DNA from 2 places in the Rathayibacter sp. AY1H3 genome. Region 1 is predicted to be linked to the other one. Evidence: predicted binding sites of a transcription regulator. Region 1 holds the regulator's gene; the other holds the start of a gene.

Region 1 (8,296 bases):
GAAGGGGCCTCCGTGATCGGCCCAGGTGACCGCGGGACGCGGGAACGGGGGCATCACGTCGAGCGACCACTCGCGGGCGCCGTAGGAGTGCACGAAGTAGAAGCGCTCCTCGGCGATGCCGTCGAAGAGCACCGAGCCCTCGGGAGCGGAGACGGTGTTCCAGCCCATGTGCGGGACGACCTCGGCCGGGAGGAGGTCCACCGTCCCCGGCCACTCGCCCAGGCCCTCGCTCTCGACCCCGCGCTCGACGCCGCGCTCGAAGAGCACCTGCATCCCGACGCAGATGCCCAGGACGGGGCGCCCGCCGGCGAGGCGCTTCTCGATGATCTCGCCGCCGCGGGCGCGGGTCAGCGCCGACATCACGGCGTCGAAGGCGCCGACGCCGGGCACGAGGAGGCCGTCCGCCTCCAGCGCCCGCTTCCGGTCCCCCGTCAGCTCGACGTCGGCCCCGGCGAGCTCGAGCGCCTTGACGGCGGAGTGCACGTTCCCCGAGCCGTAGTCGTAGACCACGACGGAGGGGCGGGCCGAGCTCACAGCGCGCCCTTCGTCGACGGCACGCCGGAGACGAGCGGGTCGAGGGCCTTGGCCTGACGAAAGGCGCGGGCGAACGCCTTGAACTCCGCTTCGGCGATGTGGTGCGGGTCCCTGCCGCCGAGCACCGTGACGTGCACGGTGAGGCCGGCGTTGAACGCGATCGCCTCGAAGACGTGGCGCACCATCGACCCGGTGAAGTGGCCGCCGATCAGGTGCAGCGCGAAGCCCTCCGGCTCGCCGGTGTGCACGAGGTAGGGGCGCCCCGAGATGTCGACGACGGCCTGCACGAGCGCCTCGTCGAGGGGGACGAGCGCGTCGCCGAAGCGGGAGATCCCGGCCTTGTCGCCGAGAGCCTGTCGGATGGCCGTGCCGAGCACGATGCCGATGTCCTCCGCGGTGTGGTGGATGTCGATCTCGATGTCGCCGCGGGCCCGGACGCGCAGGTCCGTGAGCGAATGCTTCGCGAACGCCGTCAGCAGGTGGTCGAAGAAGGGCACGCCGGTCTCGAGATCGGCGACGCCCGTGCCGTCGAGGTCGAGGGAGAGCTCGATGCTCGACTCGTTGGTGGCACGGCTGAGGGAGGCGGTGCGCCCGGGTGCGGCGCTCGGGGAGGTCATGCCTCCCAGTCTATTCGCGCCGCGTCACCGACCCAGGGCGGACCTCTACTCGCGCGAAAGCGCCACCGCGGGGTCGGCCGACGGTGCGGGGAGGGAGGCGAGCGCCTCGAGGAACGCGGTCGTCTCCTCCTCGGTGCCGGCGCTGACGCGGAGGTGGTTCGGGATGCCGACGTCGCGGATGAGCACGCCGCGGGCGAGCAGGCCCTCGAACACGGCGGCCGGATCCGCGACGCCGCCGAAGAGGACGAAGTTGCTGCCGGTCGTGTACGGGCGGTAGCCGAGGGCGCGCAGTCCGTCGATCATCCGGTCGCGCTGCACGATGATCTCGCCGACCATGGCGAGCATCTCGTCGGCGTGAGCGAGGGCGGCGGTCGCGGCGGCCTGGGTGAGGGCCGACAGGTGGTACGGGAGGCGGACGAGGCGGAGCGCGTCGATCACCGCGGGGTCGGCGGCGAGGTAGCCCAGGCGGACACCGGCGAAGGCGAAGGCCTTGCTCATGGTGCGGGACACGAGCAGGCGCGGTCGCCCGGGGAGGAGGCTCAGCGCGGTGGGCGCGCCCCTGCCGGCGAACTCGGCGTACGCTTCGTCGACGACGACGATGCCGTCGGTCGCGTCGTAGACCGCCTCGATCACGGCGAGGTCGAGCGGCGTCCCGGTCGGGTTGTTCGGCGCGCAGAGGAAGACGATGTCGGGCCGGGCCCGGCGCACCTGCTCCGCGGCGTACTCGGCTCCGATCTCGAACTCCGCCTCGCGCGGAGCGGGGATCCACTCCGCTCCGCTCCCCGACGCGAGGATCGAGTACATCGAGTAGGTGGGCGCGAACCCCAGCAGCGAGCGCCCGGGACCGCCGAACGCCTGAAGGACGTGCTGGAGCACCTCGTTCGATCCGTTCGCAGCCCACACGCCGTCCGCGGTGAGCCCGTGACCGAGGTAGCCGGCGAGGGAGTCGCGCAGCTCTCGGAACTCGCGGTCGGGGTACCGGTTGACGGTGCGCAGCGCCTCCGAGACCCGCCCGACGATGTCGGCGATCACGTCGTCCGGGACCGGGTGGGTGTTCTCGTTGACGTTGAGGGCGACGGGCACGACCGCCTGGGGTGCGCCGTACGGGTGCTTGCCTCGGAGGTCGTCGCGGAGGGGCAGGTCGTCGAGAGTCGTCACCAGGGAATGGTAGCGAAGCGCCCGACGCGGACGACCGGGCAGCCCGGCTCAGCGAGCGGTGTCGTACTCGGCCGGGACGGCGAGGCGCTGCCCGGGCTCGACGCCCGCGCTCGAGAGCTGGTTGAGGGAGAGGATGTCGTCGACCACGTCGCGCGGGTCCGCCTGCGGGGCGAGCTCCTCGGCGAGCGACCAGAGCGACTCGCCCGCGTGGACGGTGACGTACTGGAACTCGACTGCAGCGGCGTCGCTCGACGCGACCGCTCCACCACCGTTGAGCCCGAAGGCGAAGGCACCCGCGACGATCGGCAGGGCTCCCAGAGCGGCCACCACGGCGCGGCCGCGGCGCGTGAGGCGGAGACGGGTGCGGACGATCCGCGCCTCGCCGAACGCGTTCATCGGCTCGGAAGCGGACGGCAGGACCTCGACGGGCCGGGCCGCGGACGAGCGCTGCAGCGGGCGGGAGGTGAGCTGTGCGGTCATGGGATCGCTCCTTTCAACAGGGATTCGGAGAGGCCCTCGGCCGGGAGGGCCGCCCCGAACGCCTGTACCGAACATATCTTCGAACGATGAAGCGGTCAAGAGACCGTTCCAGCTGATCCGCGTGCGGACTTGCGCGCGACACACTCGAACGAATGTTCCGAGTCGGGAGTTCCGGCGGATACAGTTTCGAGAGCCTGGTCGTAGTACAGCAGCGACCACCGACATTCCTTGTCGGGTCGCGACCGGGCGGGCGCGCACGCGGCGTGCGCACCGGGAAGAGGGAGCATCGTGAGCGACGCGCAGAGGGCCGGGACCCCGGCCGCCAAGACGAAGGCGGCCGCAGGCCGGCGCCGGAAGAGCCTGAGCGCCAAGCAGCTCGCGATCCTCGACGCGATCCAGCGCTCGGTGTCGAGCCGCGGCTACCCGCCGAGCATGCGCGAGATCGGCGACGCGGTCGGCCTCGCCTCGCTGTCGAGCGTCACCCACCAGCTCAACCAGCTTGAGCTCAGCGGCTACCTGCGCCGCGACCCGAACCGGCCCCGCGCCCTCGAGATCCTCATCGACGTCCCCAGCTCGACGGAGGACGACGGGTCGTTCGAGTCGACCGCGACGGTCGGCGACGCGGCGATGGTCCCCCTCGTCGGCCGGATCGCGGCGGGCGTGCCGATCATGGCCGACCAGCAGATCGACGAGGTGTTCCCGCTTCCCCGGCAGCTCGTCGGCAAGGGCGAGCTCTTCATGCTCAAGGTCGTCGGCGAGTCGATGATCGACGCCGCGATCTGCGACGGCGACTGGGTCGTGGTCCGCTCGCAGCGCACCGCCGAGAACGGCGAGATCGTGGCGGCCATGCTCGACGGCGAGGCCACCGTCAAGGTGCTGCGCCAGCGCGACGGCCACACCTGGCTGCTGCCCCGCAACTCCAACTTCGAGCCGATCCTCGGCGACGAGGCAGAGGTGCTCGGGAAGATCGTGGCGGTCCTGCGCTCGGTCTGACACCGGGCGTGCAGGAGGGGCCCGACCGGCGTGCAGCCGGCCGGGCCCCTCCTGCGTTCGACGGGCACCGGCGATCGGGGCGCGCGCCCCTCCGTCGCGGTCACGGGAAGGCGGAGGAGGGCCGCCGAAACCCCGTCGCCGAACCCTCCGGCCGCCGCCGGTCGGTGGTGCGGGTCGCCGCACCCCCTCCCGGATGCGCCGAGCGCCCGCCTCCCTGACGGGGAGACGGGCGCTCGGGTGGTGGCGATCAGGCCTGGACGGCCGCGCGCGGAACCGCGAACTCGGTGAGCGAGCCCGCCAGATCGGCGTGCACGAGGGCGACCACGTGGGTGCCGCCCTCGACGTACTGCGTCGACAGGATCCGGCCGCTGCGGTGCAGATGCGAGATCACGTCGCCACGGTCGTACGGCACGAGCAGGTCGATCTCGACGTCCGGCTCAGGCAGGATCTCGGCGATCCGCGCCTCCAGCTCGTCGATGCCCTCGCCGCTGCGCGCCGACACGAAGACCGCGTCGGGAGCGAGACCGCGCAGCACCAGCCGCGTGCCCTCGTCCACCAGATCGGCCTTGTTGAAGGCGATGATCTCGGGGATGCTGCGGGCGCCCACCTCGCCGATCACGTCGCGCACGGTGGCGATCTGCCCGGCCGGATCGGGGTGGGAGGCGTCCACGACGTGGACGATCACATCGGAGTCCGCGACCTCCTCGAGCGTCGACCGGAAGGCCTCGACGAGCTGGTGCGGAAGCGCTCGCACGAAGCCGACCGTGTCGGCGAGCGTGTAGAGGCGCCCGTCCTTCGTCTGGGCCTTGCGAACGGTGGCGTCGAGGGTCGCGAAGAGCGAGTTCTCGACGAGGACGCCCGCGTGCGTCATCCGGTTCAGCAGGCTCGACTTGCCGGCGTTCGTGTACCCCGCGATCGCCACCGAGGGGACGGCGTTGCGCTTGCGGTTCGCGCGCTTGGCCTCGCGGGCGGGCTTCATCGCCGTGATCTGCTTGCGCAGGCGCGCCATGCGGGTGTGGATGCGGCGACGATCGAGCTCGATCTTCGTCTCACCCGGACCGCGCGAGCCCATTCCGGCTCCCGCGCCCACCTGGCCGCCGGCCTGGCGGGACATGGACTCGCCCCAGCCGCGCAGTCGCGGGAGCAGGTACTCGAGCTGCGCGAGCTCGACCTGCGCCTTGCCCTCACGGCTCTTCGCGTGCTGGCTGAAGATGTCGAGGATCACCGCGGTGCGGTCGATCACCTTGACCTTCACCACGTCCTCCAGCGCACGCCGCTGGCTCGGTGCGAGCTCGGTGTCGGCGACGACCGTGTCCGCGCCGAGGGCCGCGACGAGCCCCGCGAGCTCCTGGGCCTTGCCCTTGCCGAGGTAGGTGCTCGGATCGGGGTGCGGGCGGCGCTGGAGCAGGCCGTCGAGGACCGTCGCTCCCGCCGTCTCCGCGAGCGCGGCGAGCTCGTGCAACGAGTTCTCCGCGTCCTCCAGCGAATTCTGCGAGTACACGCCGATGAGCACGACGTTCTCCAGGCGCAGCTGGCGGTACTCGACCTCCGTGACGTCCTCGAGCTCGGTCGAGAGGCCGGCGACGCGTCGCAGCGCCTGCCGGTCGTCGCGGTCGAACTGCTCGCCGTCGCTGTTCTCGCCCTCGTGGCCGGCGCTCTGCAGCGCCTGGGCTCCACCCGCGACGAAGCGCGAGTACCCTGCCGAACGCGACTGCGCGTTCGCCAGGACCCTCGAGACGACGTCCACGGCCTCGGTCGTGTCGGTCTCGTTCAGGTCTTCCGTCATCCGGATAACACTAACTCCTCAGGTCTTGATAGGTTCACTTCTCATGGCCGCCGAGCACTACTTCTCGAGTACTCCCGACGGCGACCTCCGGCCCCGCAGGATCCAGGCCCGCCTGGCCGGCCGCGACCTCGAGGTCACGACGGCAGGAGGGGTGTTCAGCCCCGGTCACGTCGATCTCGGCACACGCGTCCTGCTGGACGCGGTGCCCGACGCCCCCGCTGACGGGGACCTGCTGGACCTCGGCTGCGGCTGGGGCCCGATCGCCCTCGCGCTCGCCCTCGCCTCCCCCGACGCCCGGGTGTGGGCGGTCGACGTCAACCAGCGGGCGCTCGAGCTGGTCCGTCGCAACTGCGAGGAACTCGGCGTCCTCAATGTCAACGCCGTGCTGCCCGAGGATGTTCCCGACGACGTCCGCTTCCGCACCGTGTGGTCGAACCCGCCGATCCGCATCGGCAAGGAGGAGCTGCACCTCCTGCTCGAACGCTGGCTGCCGCGGCTCGAGGAGGGCGCGGACGCCTGGCTCGTCGTGCAGCGCAACCTCGGCTCCGACTCGCTCCAGACCTGGCTGGGCGCCGCGTTCGCCGGGCGGCTCGACGTGGAGCGCGTCTCCTCGGCGAAGGGCTTCCGCGTGCTGCGGACGACCCGCCTGGCCTGACCGGGTCCTCAGTCGATCCGGATCGTCCCGGTGAAGACGAGGTCGGCCGGGCCGGAGAGCCCGACGTGCTCGCCCTCCTCCGCCGCGAACATCGTCACGCCGAGCGTGCCGCCCGGGACCTCCACGCGCCAGGCCTGCGGAGCGCGCGCTCCCGCCCAGTAGCGCACCGCCAGTGCCGCCGCCGCGGCACCCGTGCCGCAGCTCAGGGTCTCGCCGCTGCCGCGCTCGTGCACGCGCATCCGGATCCGCCCGATCCCGTCGTGGACCAGGGGCTCGCCGGGAACCACGAACTCGACGTTCGCGCCGTCCTCGAGCTCCGGGTCGAGCTGCGGGATGTAGGAGAGGTCGGCGGAGTCGAGCTCCTCGTCGTTGCTGAGGGCGACGACCACGTGCGGATTGCCGAGGTCGATCCCGAGACCGGGGCGCGCGACCTTGAGCTCCTTCGCCCGCACCAGGGGCTCGCCGCCCGCCAGCTCCCAGCGGCCGAGGTCGACCTGGAACCCGGCACCGCTGCGGGTGACGTCGCGGACGCCGGCGCGGGTGCCGATCGGCAGGGTGTCGCCGGGCTCGAGCGCCGCGAGGCCGCCCGCGAGCAGGAACGCGGCGTAGACGCGGATGCCGTTGCCGCACATCTCGGCGATCGAGCCGTCGGCGTTGCGGTAGTCCATGAACCACTCCGCCTCGCTCTCCTCGGCCAGAGCCGCGGCGCCCTCCGGGATCGCGCGGGAGCGGACGGCACGGATGACGCCGTCGGCGCCGACGCCGAAGTGGCGGTCGCAGATCATCGCGATCTGCGCGGGCGAGAGGTCGACCTCACCGTCCGGGTCGCTGAAGAGCACGAAGTCGTTGCCGGTGCCCTGGCCCTTGGTGAAGTGCAGCTCGATCGTCATGGCGCACAGCCTAGCGAGGAGCGGGAGCGGCGGCCTGGGCGGCGGCGTGCGCCCGCGACACCAGGTCCGGCGCGTCGTACGGGAGCCGGTGGGCGCCGGCGTAGCGCCGGAACCAGCTGTTCTGCCGACGTGCGTAGCGGCGCGTGAGCGCCTGCGTCGCCGCGATCGCCTCCTCCTCGCTGAGGACGCCGGCACGCTGGGCGAGCGCCTGGGCGTACCCGATGGCCCGCCCGGCTGTGACGCCGCGCTCCAGGCCGAAGGGGACGAGCCGCTCGACCTCGTCGAGCATCCCGGTCGCCCACATCCGCTCCACCCGCCGGTCGAGGCGCTGCACCAGCTCCTCCCGCGGAGCCTCGAGGAACAGGATCGAGGCGGGGCGCCACCGAACCGGCTCGTCGGACATCAGCGCGCTGTGCGTGCTCCCGCCGGTGAGCTCCGCGATCTCGAGCGCGCGGACGATGCGCCGGGCGTTGTGCGGACCGATCCGCTCGGCCACTCCGGCGTCGATCCGGCGCAACCGCTCGACGAGGGCGCCCAGGCCCTCCCGCTCGGCGGTCTCCTCGAGCCGGCGCCGGACGGCCGGGTCGGTGCCCGCGAACGAGAACTCGAAGACGACGCTGGAGACGTACAGACCGGAGCCCCCGACGAGGATCGGCGTCGCCCCGCGCGCCAGCACGCTCTCGATCACGCGCCGCGCCTCGCTCTGGTAGCGGGCGACCGACGCCTCCTCCGTCACGTCGAGGACGTCGAGCAGGTGGTGCGGGACGCCCCGACGCTCGTCGGCGGGCAGCTTCGCGGTGCCGATGTCCATCCCGCGGTAGAGCTGCATCGCGTCGGCGTTCACGATCTCAGCGGCGCCGCCGTCCTGCCGGATCGCCTCGGCGAGCTCGAGCGAGAGGTCGGACTTGCCCGTGCCGGTCGCGCCGACGACCGCGATGAGCTCCGGCGCGGTATCGGGGGCTCCGGTCTCAGCGCTCGCCATCGAGGGCGTCGTAGATCGGCGTCGTCAGCGTGCCGGCGTCGCGCACGCGCAGCGACGGCAGGCCCAGCGAGACCCGGGGCGCCCCGCTCCCGCCCGGGGCGGCCGGAACTCCGCAGGACTCGGTCTGCGCCCGGTCCCAGGCGTCGCCCGCGCGGGTGCGGCGGATGCGGAGCGGCGCGCCGTCGGGCGAATCCGCCAGGA
Region 2 (8,296 bases), on a different contig from region 1:
GCCGGTCGACGGCGTGCGCGCCCGGGTCGTGCGGAACCCGGCGTAGACCGCTCCGGCGAAGAAGACGATCGCCGTGACCGCTCCGGCCGCGGTCGTCAGCCAGGCGGAGCGGGGGTACAGCCCCAGCAGCACCAGGTTGCCCGTCATGTTCGCGGTGAAGATGCCGCCGAGCAGGAGGAACGCGAACGCGTCGGTCGCGCCCGAGGCGATGGCCAGCAGCACCAGGGCGAGCCGCAGTCGCGCGGGCCCGGTCACCGCCGTCACGCGAGGCCCTCAGCCATGGAGCTGCCGCCAGGTGACGATCTGCTCTCCGCGGAGCTCGTAGCTCCCGAAGCAGCGGAGCCAGTGGCCCTCCCCCGTGTCCGAGCGGAGGTGCAGGGCGTGCTCGGTGAGGACGACGCTGCCGGCGACGGCGATCGTGACGAGGGCGATCCGGATCTCGGTGAACGCCCGGTGGACCTCGTCGCACATCTCGAGGACCCGCGCCCGCCCCGCGATCTCCTGCGAGCTCGACGCGCTGTAGACGACCTCCGGATGCAGGAACGGGATGAGCTGGCGGCTGTCGCGAGCGCTCCACACCTCGAGGAAGTCGCGCACGACCAGCTCGTTCTCGATCATCGCGACGCCCCGCACCGACGCGTCCTGCCAGCTCTCGGCCATGGGTCCTCCCGCCGTCCCCGCACCGACACTCGTCGATGGCGACGAGCCTGCCCGAGAGCGCCCCGGGCGCCTACGCGTCGGATGACCCGATCTCCCCGCCGGCGGGCTCACCGCGCGTGGGCCGTCGCCAGCTCGCCCCAGTGCGTCGTCGCCCGGAGCGAGAGGGCGTCGCGCTTCATCGTCCACACCGGCCCCGTGCGGATGCCCGCCAGCCCGAGGCCGACCGCGGACCGGCCGTGGCGCTTGGTCACGGCGTCGATGGTGGCGCCGAGGCCCTTCGTGTCGAAGGCGGTGTCGAAGATCTCGAGCAGCGCGTGGGAGTTCCGCGGTGAGAGGTTCGTGAGGATGACGCCGGCCCGCACGTAGCGCGCGCCCTCCCGCAGCCGCGGGCGCAGGGTGCCGATCGCGGCCCTCACCATCGCCACCGGGTCGTCCGTGGGAACGGGGAAGCCGGCCAGGCCGCCGGCGGACTCGTACGGCGCGTCCGCGAACGGCGACGTCGACGCGAACACGCTCATCGTCCTGGTGACCGACTCCTGCGCGCGGAGGCGGTGGGCGGCGCGCTGCGCGTAGACGGAGAGCACCTGCTCCATGTCGCTGATCGTCGTCACGGGAGTGGCGAACGACCGGGAGAAGATCAGCTGGTCGCGGACGGTGCGGGCGGCCTCGAGCGGGATGCAGTCGACGCCGCGCAGCTCGTAGACGGAGCGCTGCAGGACGACCGAGAACTTCTTGCGGATCAGCGCGGGGTCCGCGTCGCGGAGGTCGCGGACGGTGTGGATGGACAGCTCCGCGAGGCGCTTCCCTGTGCGGCCGGCGACTCCCCACAGCTCGGTGACGTGCTGCGAGGCCATGAGCGCGTCGAGCTGCTCGGGCGTGTACCAGTCGGTGTCGCAGACGCCCCCCAGGCGCGGGTGCTTCTTCGCTCCGCCCTTGTTGACGAACTTCGCGAGCGTCTTGCTCGGGCCGAAGCCGACGCAGACGGGCAGCCCGACGTTCTTCGCGACGGCCGCCCGCATCGCCCGGCCGATCTTCGCCCGCTCCGCCACGTCGCCGTCGACGCCGAGGAAGGACTCGTCGATCGAGTACACCTCCTGCCAGGCGGAGTAGCGGCCCAGCAGCTCCATGACGCGCGCGGACAGCTCGCCGTACAGCTCGTAGTTGCTCGATCGGGCGATCACTTCCGGGAGGCGACCGGAGCGGATGAGCGGCTCGATCTGGAACCAAGGCGTGCCGTTCTCGATCCCGAGCCTCTTCACCTCGTCGGAGCGGGCGACCACGCAGCCGTCGTTGTTCGAGAGGACGACGACCGGCCGGCCCGCGAGCCTCGGATCGAACAGCCGCTCGCAGGAGACGTAGAACGAGTTCACGTCGACCAGGGCGATGCGCCGCTCAGAGCGCACGGTGCAGCCGGTGGAGGCAGACGGTGACGACGCCCCACACCTGGAGGTCGCTCAGCTCGGCGACGTGGATCGGCGGGTACTCCGGGTTCTCGGCCCGCAGGACCACTCCCCCGGAGTGCAGCTCGAGGCGCTTGACGGTCAGCTCGCCGTCGAGGATCGCGATGACCACGCTCCCGTGCGTCGGCGTGATCGACCGGTCGACCACGAGCTCGTCGCCGTCGCTGATGCCCGCGCCGACCATGCTCTCGCCCGAGACACGGACGATGAACGTCGACGTCCTGTCGCGGATCAGGTGGTCGTTGAGGTCGAGGGACCCGTCGAAGTAGTCCTGCGCCGGCGACGGGAATCCGGCCGCCACGGCCTCGCTGGTGACGAGGAAGGTGACGGCGACGGTGTCCGAGGCCGGAGTCGCGATGCGCTCCACGACGGTCACGCCCATGGTCGGCTCCCTCCTCGTCGCATCGAACATGTGTTCGAACGCGTCCGAGTGTAGGTCGGGGGCACCGACATTCGGGAGGCGCTCGGCGCCGTCCTGGACGGCCAGCGGAGACGATCATCGGCGATGCCGCCGGTCGCCGGGAGGAGTGGCGCGTCGGCCGACGCGAGCCCAGCCTCCCTGGAGCCTTCTCCGGCACGATCCGACCTCATCCTCTCGGAAGGAGCTCCTCTCATGCGCGCATCCCGTCCTCTTCCCGGCGACCCCTGGCCGTCGGAGATGGTCATCACGGTCGAGGACAACCCCGCGGCGCTGCTCGAGCTCCTCTGGATCCGCGAAGCGTGGGGCTTCACTCCGGCGGGCGACGGGCCGCCGCCGCTCGAGCGGTCCCCGGAACGGGTCGGGTCGGCGGAGCCCGGCGCCGACGAGCAGCGCGCCTGGCCTCAGCTGTGGCAGGACTGCGTCGAGCATCTGGCGGTCGAGACCGGCCCGCTCCTCCGGCAGCTCTCCAGCACCGCCGACGGATCGCCCGAGCGCGCACGCCTCCTCGACCTCGCGCGCGGCCCCGGCTGGCGGGAGCGCTTCGGCGACGACTCCCTCGGAGCGCCTTTCCGCGCCTGGCACGACGAGCTGCGGTCCACCCGGATGGACGCGCGGGACGTCCCGCTGGACGCCGCCCCCGAGCGGCGCTGCCTCGGCTCCCTCGTCCCCGCCTGGAAGGCCGGACTGAGGACGGTGGTCACCCTCCCCTGCCGCGGCGAGTACACGCGCGCCGTCTCCGGCTCGGTGCTGCTCCTGACCGACAGCGACCACCGGGACCCGGACCGCTACGCGGCCGCGCTCCGCCGGTTCGCCGACGGCTCTCGGGAGTGACGGGGCACGGATCTCCGGATCGGATGAACGCTCGCGCGCTCCGGACGGTATCCCCCTCCGAGCCGCCGATCTCCGGCGACCGCAAGTCTCGAGGAGTGCACGATGACCAGGAACATCAGAGTCGGTATCGCAGCTGTCGCCGTCGCGGGCGTGATGGCGGTGGCACCCGTGCTCGCCGGTGCGAGCAGCGTCGCTCCCGCCGCGGCGACCAGCGACTCCAGCAGCGCGTCGGACAGGAACCTGATCAACGCGGTCCGCTCCGTGGCGGCGAAGCTGCGGGTCGTCGGACTCTCCGACGGCGGCACGAAGCTCGTGCAGTTCAACCCGACCAAGCCCGGCAAGGTCACGAACCGCGTCGCCGTCACCGGCCTCACCGGCGGCGACACCGCGCTCATCGGCATCGACTACCGGGTCCAGGACGGCGCCCTCTACGGCGTCGGCGACAACGCGGCGAGCGCCGGCGTCTACTCCATCAACCCGTCCACCGGTGTGGCCACCCAGGTGACCCGTCTCACCGTGGCGCTGAGCGGCACCTCCTTCGGCGTCGACTTCAACCCCGCCGCCAACGCGCTCCGAGTGGTCAGCGACACGGGCCAGAACCTCCGTCAGCCGTTCGCCACCGCGGGCGCCGCGACGGTCGCCGACGGCACGCTCAGCTACGCCGCGCCCGCCGTGGCCACCGGTGTCGCCGGGGCCGCGTACACGAACAACGACCTCGACGCGAACAGCGCGACCACCCTGTTCGTCCTCGACACGGCCCTCGACCAGATCGCCATCCAGTCCCCGGCCAACGCCGGCACCCTGGCGCCGACCGGGAAGCTCGGCCTCGACGCAGCGGGTGCGACCGGCTTCGACATCTACTCCGTCCTCCGCAACGGCAGCTCCATCGGCTCGGTCGGCCTCGCCGCCGTCAACGGGTCGCTCTACGAGATCGGACTGCTGAACGGCACGGCGACTCCGCTCGGCGCCATCGGCGCGAACGTCACGGACATCGCCGTCCCGCTCGTCCAGCGCTGACCCGAAAGGCTCCCGGCGACCGCGCCCCTGCCGACCGACGCTCCCGGTGAGCGCCGGTCGGCAGGACGCTCCGGCGGGCCGCCAGGGCCGAGAGCCCTCGTCGGAAAGTTCACTCAGCTATGCATCACCGTTCACCCACCGACGGGGCGATCCGGAGTGAGATGAGCGTGCCCCTTTCCGGGGTCTCACCTCTCAAGGAGTCCACGACGTGACACGACTGTTCCGCTCCGCGAACCGCGGACGCTCCGCTCTGGCCCTCTCGGCCGCTGCTCTGGTCTGCGCCGCCGCACTGGCCGCACCCGGCGCCGCCACTGCTGTCGGTGCCGCCGACCTCTCCGCCACCGGCGGAGCCGCCCGCATCTCCCCGGTCGACGCCGACCTCTCCGACTCGCTGCGCGCAGCGGTGAAGGAGCAGGACGCGAAGAACGTCATCCTCCTCATCGGGGACGGCATGGGCGATTCGGAGATCACCGTCGCTCGCAACTACCAGTACGGAGCGGCCGGCCGCTTCCCCGGGATCGACGCCCTGCCGATCACCGGCCAGTACACGACCTACTCGCTCTACCGCGCGGACGACCCGGCGACGGGCGCCGTCAAGGGCGCCCCGGACTACGTGCCCGACTCCGCCGCCACCGGCAGCGCCTGGGCCACCGGCACCAAGACCTACGACAACGCCATCTCGGTCGACATCGACCAGCAGCGCAAGGACACCCTCCTCGAGATCGCGAAGGCGAACGGCCTGAAGACCGGCAACGTCACCACCGCCGAGATCCAGGACGCCACCCCGGCCGTGCAGGCCGCCCACGTCGACGCCCGCAGCTGCTACGGACCCGACAGCGCGAGCTGCGGCGACGACGCGCTGGAGAACGGCGGACTCGGCTCGATCAGCGAGCAGATCCTCGACACCCGCGCCGACCTGACCCTCGGCGGAGGCTCGGCCAGCTTCGCGCAGGTCGCCCGCGCCGGCGACTGGAGCGGCGAGCCGCTGTTCCAGCAGGCCGCGGAGCGCGGCTTCCAGGTGCTCGGGGACGCCACGACTGCCGCCACCGCCGCGCAGCTCGACGCGCTGGCCGTCGCCGACCAGGACGCGCCCGTGCTCGGACTGTTCAACTCCGGCAACCTGCCCGTCCGCTACGCGCCCACCCCGGCGACGGTCGGCGGAGCGGACGCCGCCCCGCAGACCTGCGTCGCGAACCCCGACCGTCCGGCCGAGCAGCCGACGCTCCGCTCCATGACCGAGAAGGCGATCGACCTCCTCGACACCGGCGACAAGGGCTTCTTCCTCCAGGTCGAGGGCGCGAGCATCGACAAGCAGGACCACGCCGCGAACGCGTGCGGCCAGATCGGCGAGACCGTCGACCTCGACGAGGCCGTCCAGGCCGCGCTCGCGTTCGCCGAGGCGGACGGGAACACCCTCGTCATCGTCACCGCCGACCACGCCCACTCCAGCCAGATCGTCGACTCCACCCCGCCGACCTCGCTCAGCACCGCGCTGAAGACCGCCGACGGCAGCACCATGAAGGTGTCGTACGGCACCGCCGCCGAGGGCGGATCGCAGCAGCACACCGGAACGCAGCTGCGCATCGCCGCCTACGGACCGGGCGCGGCGAACGTCGCCGGGCTCACCGACCAGACCGACACGTTCTTCACCATCACGAACGCGCTCGGAGTGGACCGCGACATCCGCTCGATGAGCTTCGGAGCCACCGCCGAGCTCTCCGGCTCGTCGTTCGCCCCCGGAGCCGACGTCACCCTCACCGCGAAGGGCTTCAACGGGGACACGCAGCTGATCGGCTCCGCGCCCCTCTTCACGGACCGCACCGCGACCCGCGACCTCGCCGGCGGCGGCCTCACCGTCACGGCGAAGGCGCCCACCACGCCCGGCGACTACAGCGTCACGGCGACCGGCGACCAGACCGGCAAGGCGATCACCCTGCCGTTCACCGTCACCGAGCGCCCGAAGTCGAGCACCCCCATCACCGACAAGGTCAAGGACCTCGGCGGGAAGCTGATCGACAAGATCCGCCAGCACTGAGCACTCGTCGGCCCGGCTCCTCTGGAGGAGCGCGGGCCGACGGAGTCGCGGGAAGGGCCGTCCCTCGGGGCGGCCCTTCCTCGCGTCCGGGGGGATCGGCACGACCGAGCGGGCCGGGTGAGCCCGCCGTTCGATCAGGACGCGTCGGCTCCCGGCGACTCGCGACGCGGCACGGCCCCCGCGCGATGCACGATCGAGCGGATCAGCGCTTCGAGCAGGAGCGGCGCCCCGGCGAGCGCCACCGAGGCGGCGACGACCGACTCCGTCCAGGGCGTGGTGTCGTACGACTGGGAGCCGACGAGCGCGGGAGCGATCGCGAACGTCGCGACGAGGTAGCCGGGCAGCGTCGATCCGATCAGGAGGACGAACGACGCTGCGCGGAGGGGCGACGTCCTCGCCACGAGGACCGCGAGCGCGAGAAGAGCGGTGGGCGCGACCAGTCCCAGCACGACCGCCGGGAGCATCGCCTGCAGGATCGTCGGTGCGCCGAGGATCCCGGACAGGACCGCGTGCAGGCCGAGGCAGCCGAACGCCGCGGCGACCACGGTCCGCATCACCGCGACCGGGCGCCGCCGTCCCGGACCGACCGCGGCGAGGACGGCGAGAGCGACGAGGAGGTGCCCGATCCCGAGCAGCTGCGCTGCCGATCCGACGTTCTCCCACGGATCGGCGGGCCACGAGTAGTCGTACCGGTGGTCCTCGATCGCCTGCTCGCCCAGGATCGGCCCGGCGACGGCCCAGCGCTGGACGGCTGCGAGCTGCTGCAGCCCGGCCGAGGCGAGCAGCAGGGCGCCGGCCACGAGGATCCGGCTCGAGCTCCGCTCTCGGGCTCCGGGACGTCCTGACTCCGCTGCTGTCATGCGGCCACGGTAGGGGCCGGGCCGTCCGGCACGGGTCGCCGGGAGGAGAACGTCTCGCCGCGATCGGTCCGCGCGAGACGCCTGCGCGCGATCCGGCGGGACCGCCCCCGGGCACCGGTGGGGGATGCTCCGCGGGGGACGAGACGAGGACACCGCGTCCTCCGCGCACCGGCCCCTGCCCTGTTGCGGACATGTCCGCTAGAGGCTGTTGTCGGCGGTGGGACCGGGTGCCACTGTTCGGAGACGGCCGCCCACGGTCGACCCGATCGAAGGCTCCAGCATGCGCTCTCCCTCCGCCTCCCGCCCGACCGACCCGGACGCCGGCACGGCCCACTCGACCCCTGAGCAGAGGACGAGGCCTCGGCCGGCGCTCGGCCTGCTCGCGCTGACGGCGACCGTCGCGCTCCTCCTCGGGACCACGGCTCCCCTGTCCGCGGTCGCCGCGGCTCCCGCTGCGACCGGTGTCGTCGGCTGGGGTGACGACTCCAGCGGGCAGGTCGCTGCGCCGGCTGGGCTCACCGACGCGACGGCGATCGCCGCGGGCGGCTCCCACAGCCTCGCCCTGCGCAGCGACAGCACCGTCGCCGCCTGGGGCGAGGACAGCAGCGGGCAGGCCACCGTGCCGACCGGTCTGGACGACGTCGTCGCCGTCGACGCCGGCGTCAACCACAGCCTCGCCCTGCGCAGGGACGGGACCGTCACCGCCTGGGGCGACGACGGCGACGGGCAGGCCACGGTGCCGGACGGGCTCGCCGACGTCACCGCCATCGCTGCCGGCGGCTACCACAACCTCGCCCTGCACGGCGACGGGACCGTCACCGCCTGGGGATACGACTTCTCTGGACAGGCGACCGTGCCGGACGGGCTCAGCGGAGTCGTCGCCATCGCCGCCGGCCGCTTCCACGACCTCGCGCTGCACCGCGACGGCACCGTCACCGCCTGGGGAGACGACGCCTTCGGGCAGACCGACGTGCCCGCGGGACTCACCGGCGTCACCGCCGTCTCCGCCGGA

What was found. Region 1 encodes LexA, which represses DNA repair genes until DNA is damaged. Its sites were predicted from a motif close to TCGAACANNTGTTCGA; they were not measured.
Positions count from the first base shown of each region.
Region 2: C5C33_RS06910 (LexA family transcriptional regulator) is a predicted target of LexA. The motif match lies at 2,525-2,540, and genes of this name have one in related genera.

Region 1 covers NZ_PSUU01000009.1:61,042-69,337, reverse strand. Annotated here, with positions in the region: gene hisH (imidazole glycerol phosphate synthase subunit HisH) at 1-534, opposite strand, end outside; gene hisB (imidazoleglycerol-phosphate dehydratase HisB) at 531-1,151, opposite strand; gene C5C33_RS05600 (histidinol-phosphate transaminase) at 1,197-2,309, opposite strand; gene C5C33_RS05595 (LysM peptidoglycan-binding domain-containing protein) at 2,358-2,789, opposite strand; gene lexA (transcriptional repressor LexA) at 3,078-3,782, shown strand; gene hflX (GTPase HflX) at 4,030-5,568, opposite strand; gene C5C33_RS05580 (class I SAM-dependent methyltransferase) at 5,612-6,223, shown strand; gene dapF (diaminopimelate epimerase) at 6,232-7,113, opposite strand; gene miaA (tRNA (adenosine(37)-N6)-dimethylallyltransferase MiaA) at 7,124-8,095, opposite strand; gene miaB (tRNA (N6-isopentenyl adenosine(37)-C2)-methylthiotransferase MiaB) at 8,082-8,296, opposite strand, start outside.
Region 2 covers NZ_PSUU01000013.1:11,156-19,451, reverse strand. Annotated here, with positions in the region: gene C5C33_RS06925 (YoaK family protein) at 1-264, opposite strand, end outside; gene C5C33_RS06920 (nuclear transport factor 2 family protein) at 274-660, opposite strand; gene C5C33_RS06915 (Y-family DNA polymerase) at 768-2,063, opposite strand; gene C5C33_RS06910 (LexA family transcriptional regulator) at 2,053-2,502, opposite strand; gene C5C33_RS06905 (hypothetical protein) at 2,734-3,372, shown strand; gene C5C33_RS06900 (DUF4394 domain-containing protein) at 3,475-4,389, shown strand; gene phoA (alkaline phosphatase) at 4,598-6,424, shown strand; gene C5C33_RS06890 (hypothetical protein) at 6,559-7,284, opposite strand; gene C5C33_RS18205 (DUF11 domain-containing protein) at 7,565-8,296, shown strand, end outside.